DNA from 3 places in the Fictibacillus sp. 23RED33 genome. Region 1 is predicted to be linked to each of the others. Evidence: riboswitches for the same ligand, from Rfam matches in the RefSeq annotation. Region 1 holds a riboswitch; each other region holds the start of a gene.

What was found. Region 1 has a riboswitch for thiamine pyrophosphate ahead of thiD (bifunctional hydroxymethylpyrimidine kinase/phosphomethylpyrimidine kinase). Riboswitches for the same ligand answer to the same signal wherever they lie in the genome.
Region 2: another riboswitch for thiamine pyrophosphate. It lies ahead of tenA (thiaminase II); the one in region 1 lies ahead of thiD (bifunctional hydroxymethylpyrimidine kinase/phosphomethylpyrimidine kinase).
Region 3: another riboswitch for thiamine pyrophosphate. It lies ahead of thiT (energy-coupled thiamine transporter ThiT); the one in region 1 lies ahead of thiD (bifunctional hydroxymethylpyrimidine kinase/phosphomethylpyrimidine kinase).

The regions. Positions count from the first base shown of each region.
Region 1 covers NZ_JACZDX010000001.1:690,407-694,612, forward strand. Annotated here, with positions in the region: gene IHV09_RS03690 (YecA family protein) at 1-27, opposite strand, end outside; gene IHV09_RS03695 (DUF4349 domain-containing protein) at 222-1,133, shown strand; gene IHV09_RS03700 (IDEAL domain-containing protein) at 1,260-1,490, opposite strand; TPP riboswitch at 1,859-1,964, shown strand; gene thiD (bifunctional hydroxymethylpyrimidine kinase/phosphomethylpyrimidine kinase) at 2,048-2,872, shown strand; gene thiM (hydroxyethylthiazole kinase) at 2,859-3,761, shown strand; gene thiE (thiamine phosphate synthase) at 3,758-4,206, shown strand, end outside.
Region 2 covers NZ_JACZDX010000001.1:1,362,902-1,367,107, reverse strand. Annotated here, with positions in the region: gene IHV09_RS07085 (ABC transporter ATP-binding protein) at 1-1,146, opposite strand, end outside; gene IHV09_RS07080 (ECF transporter S component) at 1,160-1,741, opposite strand; gene tenA (thiaminase II) at 1,743-2,447, opposite strand; TPP riboswitch at 2,533-2,640, opposite strand; gene IHV09_RS07070 (manganese-dependent inorganic pyrophosphatase) at 2,775-3,704, opposite strand; gene IHV09_RS07065 (glutamate synthase subunit beta) at 3,810-4,206, opposite strand, start outside.
Region 3 covers NZ_JACZDX010000001.1:1,072,898-1,077,103, forward strand. Annotated here, with positions in the region: gene rsgA (ribosome small subunit-dependent GTPase A) at 1-608, shown strand, start outside; gene rpe (ribulose-phosphate 3-epimerase) at 608-1,255, shown strand; TPP riboswitch at 1,277-1,383, shown strand; gene thiT (energy-coupled thiamine transporter ThiT) at 1,475-2,044, shown strand; gene IHV09_RS05645 (thiamine diphosphokinase) at 2,041-2,685, shown strand; gene spoVM (stage V sporulation protein SpoVM) at 2,790-2,870, shown strand; gene rpmB (50S ribosomal protein L28) at 3,358-3,546, opposite strand; gene IHV09_RS05660 (Asp23/Gls24 family envelope stress response protein) at 3,781-4,143, shown strand; gene IHV09_RS05665 (DAK2 domain-containing protein) at 4,159-4,206, shown strand, end outside.

The DNA of each region.
Region 1 (4,206 bases):
CGGATCATTTCTTCCTATCATTGACATGCTATTCCTCCAGTAAACCACTTACTTATCCTGTACATACTAGCATAAATCGGTTTTTTTTCAAACTACAAATCATCAGACACTATTTTATCACAAAAATGTCTCAGAAAAAATCATTCAATAGGTTGGTTTTTTTGGGAACTGAAACCTTTTTCTTCTAAAAAGCGTCTAAGCGAAAAAGGGGGTATCACGATATGTGGAAAAAATGGAAATTGTGGGTATTTGTTGCTGTACTTCTGTTGAGTGCATGCAGCAGTGAGAGCAGTTCGAAAAGTGATAAAGCTATAGATCAAGATAGTGGTGGGAAACAGTCAGAAGCCAAGGTAGAGAGTTCATCAGAAGAGGGAAGTAGGAATGGTGAATCAGATAATGATAAAGCGGAACAGCAACTAAAAAACCAAAGGAAAGTAATTTATAACGCTGATCTCATGATCGCAGTGGATAAATTGCAAAGCTCGATGGAGACTGTTCGAGAAACGGCAGAGAAGACAGGCGGATATATGGTTGAGTCTACTACTAGTATAGGTGAAAAGAATGATGAATCTGGTGTGATGGTTGTTCGTGTGCCGATGAAAAGTTTTCGTGTGTTTTTAGATGATGTTCGAAGTTTAAGTAAAGGAACACCACACGAAAATGTTACTGGAGAAGACGTTACAGAAGAATATGTTGATCTGACTTCACGGTTGAAAGCAAAGCAACAAGTTAGGGAACGTCTTGAGGCTTTTATGAAGGACGCACAGAAGACAGAAGACTTATTAAAGATATCTGGTGACCTAGCTGCCGTACAAGAAGAGATAGAACAGGTAGAAGGGCGCTTAAACTTTTTGAAAAATCAAAGTGATTACTCAACGGTTACGATACAATTTGAAGTGAAAAATTTAAAAGCGCAAGAACTTCAAACAGAAGGGTTAAATACGTGGGCAAAAACGAAGGTGCTTTTTATGGATACGGTAAACTTTTTAATGTCTGCGATTTCATTAATTGTAGTGAGTATTTTAGGATTAGCACCGATTTGGCTGATTGTAATTATTGTGGTTTATGTATGGTGGCGGAGACGAAAAACAGAACAAAAGAAAAAGCCGGAATCACCGACAACTATGTCTTAAGAGATATGTGTTAACCTGTCAGTAACTGGGACGTCAGAAACACCCTCTGCAGCACGGATGATCCGTTTGCTGAAAGGGTGTTTTGGCTTTTACGGCACCTTTTAAGTGGTGTGCCGTTTTAAAGCACTAGCTGAGAAACGCTTTGTATTCTGCGCTTAATTTCATAAAACGTTCTTTATCTTTTGTATCCAAGGCAATGTCAATTTCTCTCTCATAATACGCTTTGTAATAATTGTGAAGGGCCTCATCTAATACCATTTGGGCAATAAGGCTGAAGGCAAATGGGTCTCTTTTTTGTTGTTTGTATTGCACCATCTCATTTTGGTTCTTGTTAAAAGAAGTGTTTTTGTCTTTCATCCTGTTTCCCTCCTTAAAATTATCTCCCTATCCAATTAACCTTTTATGTTTCTAGGTTTCTACTAGTATACTGAGCAAGATGCCTAATGACAACCATTTTATTTGAAAATTCTGAAAAAATTATACATTGTATCTAAAGTGCTATGTTTTCACCACCTTTTGGGAAAAATGTTAATGATTTGTCATTTTTATTTCTGTTCGCTGCTCTTTGTTACAATTGTTTAAATTCTATTTTTTTTATGTTGTAATAGTGTGTTAGTTATTATTTCCCCGTATTTAAAGATGGTTAAACTTTTTGAAACACGTAACCTAAAAATAATTGACATTGTTGTTTATGTATGAGTAGGATTGTGTTAACTCAATAATGTCATTTTCGCTAGGGGTGCTTATTTTAAGCTGAGAGAAGGTTGTGACCTTCGACCCTTTGAACCTGATCCAGTTCATACTGGCGTAGGGAAGCGGTGTGGATAACAGTTTCCTTTATGAAATGAAATTTTAAGCCACCCGCCAATCAGCGGGTGGCTTTTTTTGCATTAGGAATTAGGAGGTAGATGAATATGGGACAACTGATAAAGGTAAGTAAAGCACTTACGATTGCAGGATCAGATAGTGGCGGTGGTGCAGGTATTCAGGCTGATCTAAAGACGTTTCAAGAGTTAGAGGTGTATGGTATGTCGGTCCTTACGGCAGTCACTGCACAGAATACGACAGGCGTTCAAGGCGTATATCCAGTTTCTATAGAAGGTTTAGAAGCTCAGTTAGTGTCTATAGGCAGTGACTTGACGCCGGATGCGATAAAGACTGGAATGCTCTTTTCAGGTGAATATATTGAGAGAACAGCTTATATGATAACTAAATTCGGATGGGAAAACGTAGTGGTCGATCCAGTTATGATCGCAAAAGGTGGGGCTACATTGTTAGGAGAAGAAGCATTACATGCTATGAAAACATGTATGCTACCGCTAGCGAAGATCGTCACACCAAACATTCCTGAAGCTGAAGCATTAACAGGTATAACGATAAACAGCAGCGAGGCTAGAGAAGAAGCGGCAAGAGTTTTGTTTGATTCGGGTGCTGATCATGTTGTAGTAAAAGGCGGACACTTTGGAAACGGTGAATTTGTTTCGGATCTGGTATTTAATGGCATAGAGATGATTGAACTTGTAGAGAAGCGGATTCAAACGAAAAATACTCACGGAACGGGTTGTACGTTTTCAGCAGCATTGGCTGCAGAGCTTGCATACGGGAAAAAGGTCGATAGTGCGATCGTGCATGCTAAGAAATATATACAGACCGCAATTGAACATGGAATCGATGTTGGTTCAGGTCATGGACCGGTCAATCATTTTGCCTATAGGAGGATTGCACATGAACAATACTAGGATACAAGAATGGAAAACGTTTGTTTCACAGATTAGAGCAGAAAAGCCACTCATTCATCATATAACGAATAATGTCACCATGAACTTTCTGGCCAATGGAGTCCTCTCAGCAGGAGGGAGTCCAATGATGGTGCATGACGCATGTGAAGTTGAAGAAGCTGTAGGGGTTGCCGATGCGTTAGTCCTGAACATTGGAACAATAGATGAAGCTTCAGCAAAATCTATGATACTCGCACTTCGTAAAGCATTTTGCGCTGAGGTTCCAGTTGTCCTTGATCCAGTAGGAGTAGGTCTATCATCATTCAGGCAAGAGCTCATAAAGAAGTTATTATTTGAATATTCAGAATTGAAAGGGGTCAGACCCCGAACAATTCTGACAATTTGCGGAAATGCTGCGGAAATGCAGTTTCTGGCTGAAGGGGCTTGGGAAGGAAAAGGTGTGGATGGTGATTTGGCGACCTCTGAAGATGATCTGATCAAGCTTGCGGGTGCTGCGGCAAAGCAAACAGGCTGTCTTATCGCCATGACTGGAAGTAAGGATGTTATTTCAGATGGTGAAAAAGCTATCGTGCTTTCTCATGGTGATCCGATGCTTTCCTATGTCACAGGTACAGGATGCTTTGCTACCTCAATGGTAGCTCTATATCAAGCCAATCTGAAAAAAGAAGTCACAAAGGAGACAGTAAACATGCCAGTCTTAGAACGAACCGCATTAGCTATATTAATGCTTACTAAAGCGGCAGAAGAAGCTGTTAAAACTGCTCAAGGACCGGGAAGCTTTCAACAAAATCTTCTTGACCAGCTTTTTCAGTTAGAGACTACCCATGAAATATTTCATGAAACAATCCACTGGCAAGATCACATGTTGAAGGAAGGGGCAAATAGATGAGAACCAAAGCTAAAACACGTTTAGAACAAGATCTATCACTTTATTTTGTAGCTGGAACGATGAACTGCAGTTCACCAGAAGATTTTTATCGTATTCTCTTGCAAGCGATCGAAGGCGGGATTACTGCCTTTCAGTTCCGGGAAAAAGGTGTGAACTGTTTAAGTGGTCAAAATCAGTTAGAAATGGCAAAACGTGCAAAGGAAGTTTGTCAAGAACATGATGTTCTTTTTATCGTGAATGACGATCTAGACTTGATGAAGGCGGTTGATGCAGATGGCCTTCATGTTGGTCAGACAGATGGAAAGCTGGATATCATACGCCGTGAAACAGAAGGTAAACTATTAGGTGTTTCGGCACATACTCTAACTGAGGCAGCGGATGCTATCAAACATGGTGCGGATTATATCGGCGCAGGTCCGATCTATCAAACGTCCACAAAACCTGA
Region 2 (4,206 bases), 670 kb from region 1:
ATAAGGATGTTGCTCCTTTTTGCTTGTCAACTCCAGAGAAGAGAGTATCTCTTTTACATCGGATTCAATTTCTTGGTCGTTTTTTAATCCATAGGTTATTTCATCGTGAACTGAATTTGTTAAAAATTGATATTCAGGGTTCTGAAATACGAGGTAAAGAAGTCCAGAGATGTCTTTCGTTTTTCGAATAGGTACATCATTGATAAAATAGTCTCCAGATGTTTTTATGAGCTGCATCAGAGCCAATAATATTGAACTCTTTCCTGCTCCGTTTTCACCCATTATAGTGACCCATTCTCCTGAATGGATCACTAAGTGATCTACCACGATCTTAACTTCTTTGTTTCGATATCCTTTGAAAATCTGTAACTTCATGGTGTTTGAAAGTTCTTTCTTGTTATTCATGATTGGTTCTCGTTTATAATCATCCCATGCACCAGGGTACCAAATTCCAAACTCTTTGATCTTTTCCTTATAATGAGTAAAGACCATTGAAGTGTTTCCATCAGCTAGAATTTCTCCATCTGGAGTAAATACAATGAGACGATCAGCAAAATCTAGGATTTTCTCAATTTTATGTTCAACAATGATCAACGTCTTATCTTTCCATATTCTTTTTACCGTTTCCCAAATTTGTTCTGTACCCTTTTCATCAATAAAAGCAGTTGGTTCATCTAAAAATATTACATCTGGTTTCAGTGCTAATACAGATGCAATCGCTAATCGTTGCTTCATTCCACCAGATAGATGTTGAATCGGTGTATGAATGTTCTCAAGCTCAAGACCAACCTCTTTTAATAAAGAACAAATCTTGCTAGACATCTCTTCTCGAGGCACTTCCAAGTTCTCAAGAACAAATGCTAATTCTTCATCAACATAAGGCATACAGAACTGAGTATCAGGATCTTGAAATACAAATCCCCATTGATCAGGGATTTGTATTTCATCACATTTCATAGGAATATCAATTGTTCGTGGTACGAGTCCAGACAGAACCTGCAACAATGTGGATTTGCCACATCCAGAGGTGCCAAGAAGAAGCACTTTTTCACCACGATTAATAGACAAACTCATATCTCTAAACAGCAATTTTGATTCGTCCGGAAACTTTAATCTCAGATTTCTCACAGAAGTTACGCTTGTCATCCAACCACCTCAGTTATTGATCTAACGCTTCATGATCCTTTTTTGACGAAGATCGTACTAAATTCGTCACACCTGTAGCCTCTAAAGCTTTTGCGATAGAAACGGCAAACAATCCTGTAAACAAGATAGAACCGATTATTCTAAATACGATAAATAATGTTAGATTCCATGTTGAAAGATCACCGATATATCCTTTGTAAAAGTCCATGATTAAAGATCCTGCACATGAACCTAGTGCAGCAAGTGAGATGACGAAAAGATCAAATCGTTTATAACGAAATGCGAATAGGATAAATTCTGCAAACAATCCTTGAATGAGTCCGTATAGTAACACTTCAAGTCCAAATTCAGATCCCATCAAAAATTCTCCTGAAGAAGCAGCAATTTCAGCCAATAAGGCAACTCCAGGCTTTCGAATGATTAGGAATGCAACGGTCGCCGCCATGAACCACATCCCATATATCAACTGATCGATGTGAAGGCCAAACGGTTTTACGGCATAATATAGAGGTCCCCAAATCTTATACAGTATGCCAAATGCGATAGAGATTACGATTGTTACAAGGATATCCGTTAACTTTAACCCCTTTTGCATACTACCCTTCACTCCCGATCGTCGACGTGGTCAGGCTGAATGGAATCGGCCATTTTTCCAATGTATAAGCCATCTCCCAGAAGGAATACTCATACTGACAACTGATCAAGAAATGTTGAATCATCTTATTTCTCTCTACATCGCTTGCTTTTTCAGCCAATTGATTCAGTCTATCAATCTGCTCTTGTACAAGTTCTGTGAACCATTCACCGCCATATGCAGCGATCCACTCTTGATAGATGGGTTCTTGTGGTGTCGCCCCTTTGAATGTTTCACCAATCTCTTGATAGATCCAATAACAAGGCAGAATGGCTGCGATAATTTCTCCCAAACTTCCAGACTCTGCAACTCGGTAAAGGTGAGATGTATAATGGTAAGCAGTGGGAGCAGGTTCAAAATCAGCTAGTTCTTCTTCTGTCACTCCAAGCTGTTTCATAAATGTCTCATGAAGTCCTAACTCCGCGTCATTTGTACCTTGTGCATGTGCTGCCATTCTAGAAGTCGTATACAAATCCTCAGCTCTTGCAGCCCCCATCGCTTGTATTCTTGCAAAATGAGATAAATAATACGAATCTTGTAATACATAGTACCTAAACCGTTCTAAAGAAAGGTCACCATCTGCAATTCCCTTCACAAATGGATGTTGAAGGTTCGCTTCCCAAATAGAAGCCGCTCTTTCTCGCAAGATATCAGTAAATGTGTTCATATGAATCCTCCTTGTTTTATCCAACAAAAAAACCACTCTCAGCTAAGAAAGTGGTTGTATATGGAGAATTCAAAACAGGAATAAAGACTCCGCAACACCACTTCCCTACGCTGGTATAATCCAGATCAGGTTCTAAGAGTCTCAAAGTCGCACTTTGATCTCAGCCTTATAAAAGGCACCCCTAGTGGTTCGTTTTTATATAGTTGGTTTCTGTCTTAAATGATAGCAGTCTCTTTTAGATTGTCAACTATTTTTAGAAACACGACCTTTGTATAACAAAGTAAAAGGGCAAAGCCGTAGTATGGCATTACCCTTTAAAATCTTCATTTATTTGCTCATCGCTTCTGTTAAAACAGGTACGATTTGTTTTTTACGAGAAACAACACCTTTAAGGATGGCTGTGTTGTTTTCTAATTTAACGTTATAAGCTTCTTCAACAGATTGTGATCTCTTACCAAGAGCTAACGCTGTCGAGTCATTTGTTAAAATATCTGTTACCACAAACATAAACAGGTCTAGACCTTTGTCTGCAATCACTTTCGTAATCGCTGATTCCAAGTCTTCTTGATGCTTTAATACATCGCTAGCATCAACCGTATTCACTTGAGCAACTTCAATTTTGTTTTCACCAATATTAAATTCTTTAGCATCAAGTGAAATCAATTCTTCAACAGATTTATCACTTAAGTCAGCACCTGCTTTTAGCATTTCTAGACCGTACTTTTCCGCATCTACACCAGCAATTTCAGCAAGCTCGCGTGCTGCGGCAACATCTTCTTCTGTACAAGTAGGTGATTTAAACAACAATGAGTCAGAAATAATGGCAGAAAGCATAAGTCCGGCAATGTTCTTCTCAACTTGAACGCCTTTCTCTTTGTACATCTTGTTTAAGATTGTAGCTGTACAGCCAACAGGTTCAGCACGATAGTATAAAGGATCGCTTGTTTCAAAATTCGCGATACGATGATGGTCAATAACTTCTAATACTCTTACTTTGTCAATGTCATTTGCACTTTGTTGACGTTCATTATGGTCAACTAAGATTACCGCGTTTGCTTCAGCAGAGACATGTTCAACTAAACGCGGAAGTTCAGCTTTAAAATAATCTAATGCATATTGTGTTTCACCATTGATCTCACCTAGGCGAATAGCTTCTACGTTTTGTCCTAATTTAGTTTTCAAGTCAGCGTAAACGAGAGCTGATGTAATCGTGTCAGTATCTGGATTTTTGTGTCCAAAAATAAGTACTTTTTCCATGCGTCTACTCCTTATAAATAAAAGAATTGTTTTAGCCTAAGCCCTATTTTATCATAGATAAAAAGCTTTTGGCTTTTGGAGTTTATTGTAGCATGGAAAAAAGTATTAAGGCAAAACCGTACTTCCCATCAACGATAGATCCACTTGACGTGCACAATCACGTCCTTCTTGGATCGCCCAAACGATTAAACTTTGACCACGTCTAGAATCACCTGCTGCAAATACTCCATCTACATTTGTTCTATAGTCACCATGTTTAGCATCTACTTTGTTATGTTTGACTTCAACACCAAATTCTTTTAAGACTGGCAGTTCTGTACCCTCAAAACCGATCGCGATGAAAACAAGATCAGCTGGCCAGATTTTTTCAGATCCAGGAATTTCTTCAAAAACCATATTTCCTGCATCATCTGATGTTCTTTTCATCTGAATCGTATGAAGTTCTTTTAATCGACCATTATGATCTGATACGATTTTTTTCGTTTGAACGGAGTACTCTCTT
Region 3 (4,206 bases), 380 kb from region 1:
TAGATCGCTTCCTTGTTCATATTGAAGCGAACGATATCTTACCTGTTATTTGTATCTCAAAAATGGATCTTATACAGAAACCTGAAGAGATCGAGGAAATCAACCATTATATAGAGGCTTACAAAACATTAGGTTATGAAGTCATTCCAACTTCGACAAAAACAGATGATAGTCTTGAAATGTTCTATCCACTTTTCAAAGATAAAGTTACCGTTTTTGCAGGGCAGTCTGGAGTTGGTAAATCTTCCCTTTTGAATGCGATCAATCCAGAGCTTATGCTTGAGACAAATGAGATTTCAAGCCATTTAGGCCGAGGGAAGCACACGACTCGTCATGTGGAACTCATTCTCTTTGGTAATGGCTTAGTTGCTGACACGCCTGGGTTTAGCTCGCTAGATTTCTTAAATATTGAAGCGGAAGACTTATCGATGTACTTCCCAGAAATGGACGAGCTTCGAGGCGATTGCAAATTTAGAGGGTGCTCACATACGTCTGAACCGAAATGTGCAGTTAAAAAAGGGGTAGAGGACGGAGTCGTTCCAAAGTTCCGCTACGACCATTACGTAAGTTTTTTACAAGAAATTAAAGATCAAAAACGGAGGTACTGATGATTAAAATAGCTCCATCTATTCTGTCGGCTGACTTCTCAAGGTTAGGCGATGATATAAAAGCTGTAGAAGAAGCGGGTGCGGATTATATTCATGTTGATGTGATGGATGGCCATTTCGTACCAAACATCACGATCGGACCACTGGTTGTTCAAGCGATCCGACCTGTTACAAAACTTCCGTTAGATGTACATCTCATGATTGAAAATCCAGATCGATACATTGAAGAATTTGCAAAAGCAGGTGCAGATATTATTTCTGTGCATGTTGAAGCATCACCTCATCTACATCGAACGGTTCAACTCATTAAACAACAAGGTGTAAAAGCGGGTGTGGTGATTAATCCAGCAACACCAGTCGATTCTATCAAACACATAATACAAGATGTTGACCTTGTGTTGTTAATGACTGTTAATCCTGGGTTTGGTGGACAAGCATTCATAGAGAGCGTAGTGCCCAAGATCAAAGAGGTGTCCGATCTCGTACAAACACAAGGATTGAACGTTGAGATTGAAGTTGATGGCGGTGTAAATCCAGAAACAGCTCGTCTTTGTGTGGAATCTGGTGCGAATGTATTAGTTGCTGGTTCTGCCATTTATGGGAAGAAAGATTTAAAGGATGCAATAAAAGCCATTCGTGGTGTATAATTGATTAAAGAAAATTAAATAAGCAACCACAGGGGGAGTCCTTTAAAGGGCTGAGAGGGGAGTGTTCTCCCGACCCTTTGAACCTGAAGCTGGATCATACCTGCGTAGGGATGTGGAGTCGTATGACTTTTTGAATGTATATCTAAAAAGCAACCGAGCTCACATGCCGGTTGCTTTTTTTGTTTTTCTGTTAGCATAGAAAATAGGGGGTTATCATGTATGAAAGCAAACAACATATCATTATTAACAGAAATCGCTATCATGTCAGCTTTATCATTGATTTTAGGCTTAATTAAATTTGCTGGTCCTTGGCCACAAGGTGGTTCTGTTTCGTTAGAGATGGTTCCAATCTTTTTAATGGCTTTTAGAAGAGGGCTAAAGGCAGGGGTGCTTACAGGCTTAGCTGTAGGACTGCTTCAGCTTCTTGTGAACCCTTACGTTATTCATCCAGCACAGATGATCTTAGACTATCCGTTAGCGTTCGCTCTAGCGGGCGTTGCGGGGGCATTTGCGCCGTCTATCACTCAAGGTGCCAGCAAGAGAACGTTCTTGATGGTTACAGGAATTTTCGTAGGTTGCTTGTTAAGAACGATCTCACATGTATTATCAGGAGTTATATTCTTTAGTGATCTAGCAGAAGAGATGAACATATGGCTCTATTCGTTCTTATACAACGGATCGTTCATGGTCGTTATTTTCGGGATTACTGCTCTAGTCGTTATACTACTAACAAACACAGCTCCTAAACTACTGCACGCTGCTCATAACGGTCGCCATCAAGCAGCATGAAGATAAGCATAGTTGCAGGAGGTCCGGAGCATTTGATTCCTGATTTGAAGCCATATGATCTATCAACGGATCATATTTGGATCGGTGTCGATAGAGGAACCCTCTTTTTATTGAGAAATGATATCTTTCCACAGTATGCATTTGGTGATTTTGATTCTGTTTCTGATGATGAGAGAAGAAGTATAATGAACTCTTCGATAAAAGTGAATCAATACCGATCAGAAAAAGATTCCACTGACATGGAGATCGCATTAGAGTGGGCGTTGAAACAGAATCCAGAACAAATTCTCATATTCGGTGCGACTGGTGGAAGGTTAGATCACGAACTGATGAACATCCAACTTTTATTTAAAAGTCGGAGTAATCTTGCAGATGTAAGGATTAAGGATACAAGGAATGAGATCTCACTTCATCTACCTGGATGTTATGAAATTGAGCAAGATCACAGATACTCATATATCTCATTTCTGGCTCAAAGTGAAGAAGTGACAGGTATCACCTTAGAGGGATTTAAATACCCGTTAGACCAAGCTAAACTTCAGGCTGGTTCATCGTTATGTGTTTCCAATGAGCTTGTAAATAAAAGTGGTACTTATTCTTTTGACTCCGGCATAATATTGATGGTAAAGAGCCGTGATTAAAAAATCACGGAATACAGGCCCCAAAGCACCTTTTTATAAAAAGGGGAATAAAGTATTTATTGTTTAGCTCTTATCATTTTTTATGGGCCTGGAGGAGGGGTAAGATGAAATTTTATACCATTAAACTTCCTAAATTCTTGGGAGGCTTCGTACGTGCCGTCTTAGGTTCTTTCAAAAAAGGATAACAAACAAAAAAAGCGCTTGTGCGCTTTTTTTGTTTGTTTTTTGAATATTTGGTTTCGTGTATAGTCGGTTTCTGTGAAAGTAGTTGATTTCCGCTCCAGGTTGCACGCTTTCCATGGGGCGAACGGTGAGCCTCCTGCCGCTTTGCGCCATTAGGAGTCTCCACCTGACCGCTTCAAGTTTGTCTCTCTGCTCCTGCGTCTACAAGTTTATGCTAACGAAGTGAACTTCCTCGTCGCATGCCTTGCGAGAAGCACCTCATGTTGCAGGCAGGCAACCTTACGCTCCAATCAACTTGCCTAAGATGAGAAAAAGAAAATACCCAAAAAGCAACAATCATTTAGAAAGAGTCTTTTAAAAGAGAATAATTTTAAGATTGGATGATTTACTGTCCAGTTTAAAGAAAATACTGTCCACTTGAATCTATTTTGGTCATCAAAGCGCTTTTTGGACAAAGAAAAAAACAGCAGCGGTTGCTGCTGTTTTTATTTATACACGTTCAACTTTGCCAGATTTAAGGGCACGAGCAGATACGTATACGCGTTTAGGCTTTCCGTCCACAAGAATACGAACCTTTTGGACGTTAGCTCCCCAGCTTTTCTTTGATTTGTTCATTGCGTGAGAACGCTTGTTACCAGTTTTAGGTCCTTTTCCAGTAATAAAACATTTACGAGCCATGTAGGTGAACCTCCTTTACAGCAAAAAAGCTTTGCATCAATTCAATCGTATGTTAAATACTAAATAATATTAGCATGACTTCAGTAGCAATGCAACATATTCGTAAAAGGTTTTCAAGTAAATTTCCTTGACAATACTATTTACATAGTGTGAAATGTAGTAGTCCTTTCAAAATAGGCTGATGTATAGTAAAATATTTGTTAGCCATTTAACAAATTAAAGGGGGATATAAGCATGTCCATTGAAATGAAAACAACCTATGGTCAAATTGATATTTCTAATGAAGTAATTGCCACTATAGCCGGTGGAGCAGCAATTGATTGTTACGGAATTGTTGGCATGGCATCAAGGAAGCAATTAAAGGATGGAATAACTGAACTTTTAGGACGTGAAAATTTCTCCCGAGGGATCGTTGTTCGACAAGAAGAGGATGAAGTACATATTGACATGTACATCATCGTTAGTTATGGAACAAAGATTTCTGAAGTGGCTCATAACGTTCAGAACAAAGTGAAATATACCCTGGATCAAATGCTTGGTTTGGCGGTTGACTCAGTCAATATCTACGTTCAGGGTGTCAGGGTGACAACCCCTTAGTTAGGAGGAAGTTTTGTGTCTTTAAAAGTATTAGATGGAAAAAAGTTTTCAAAAATGGTACTC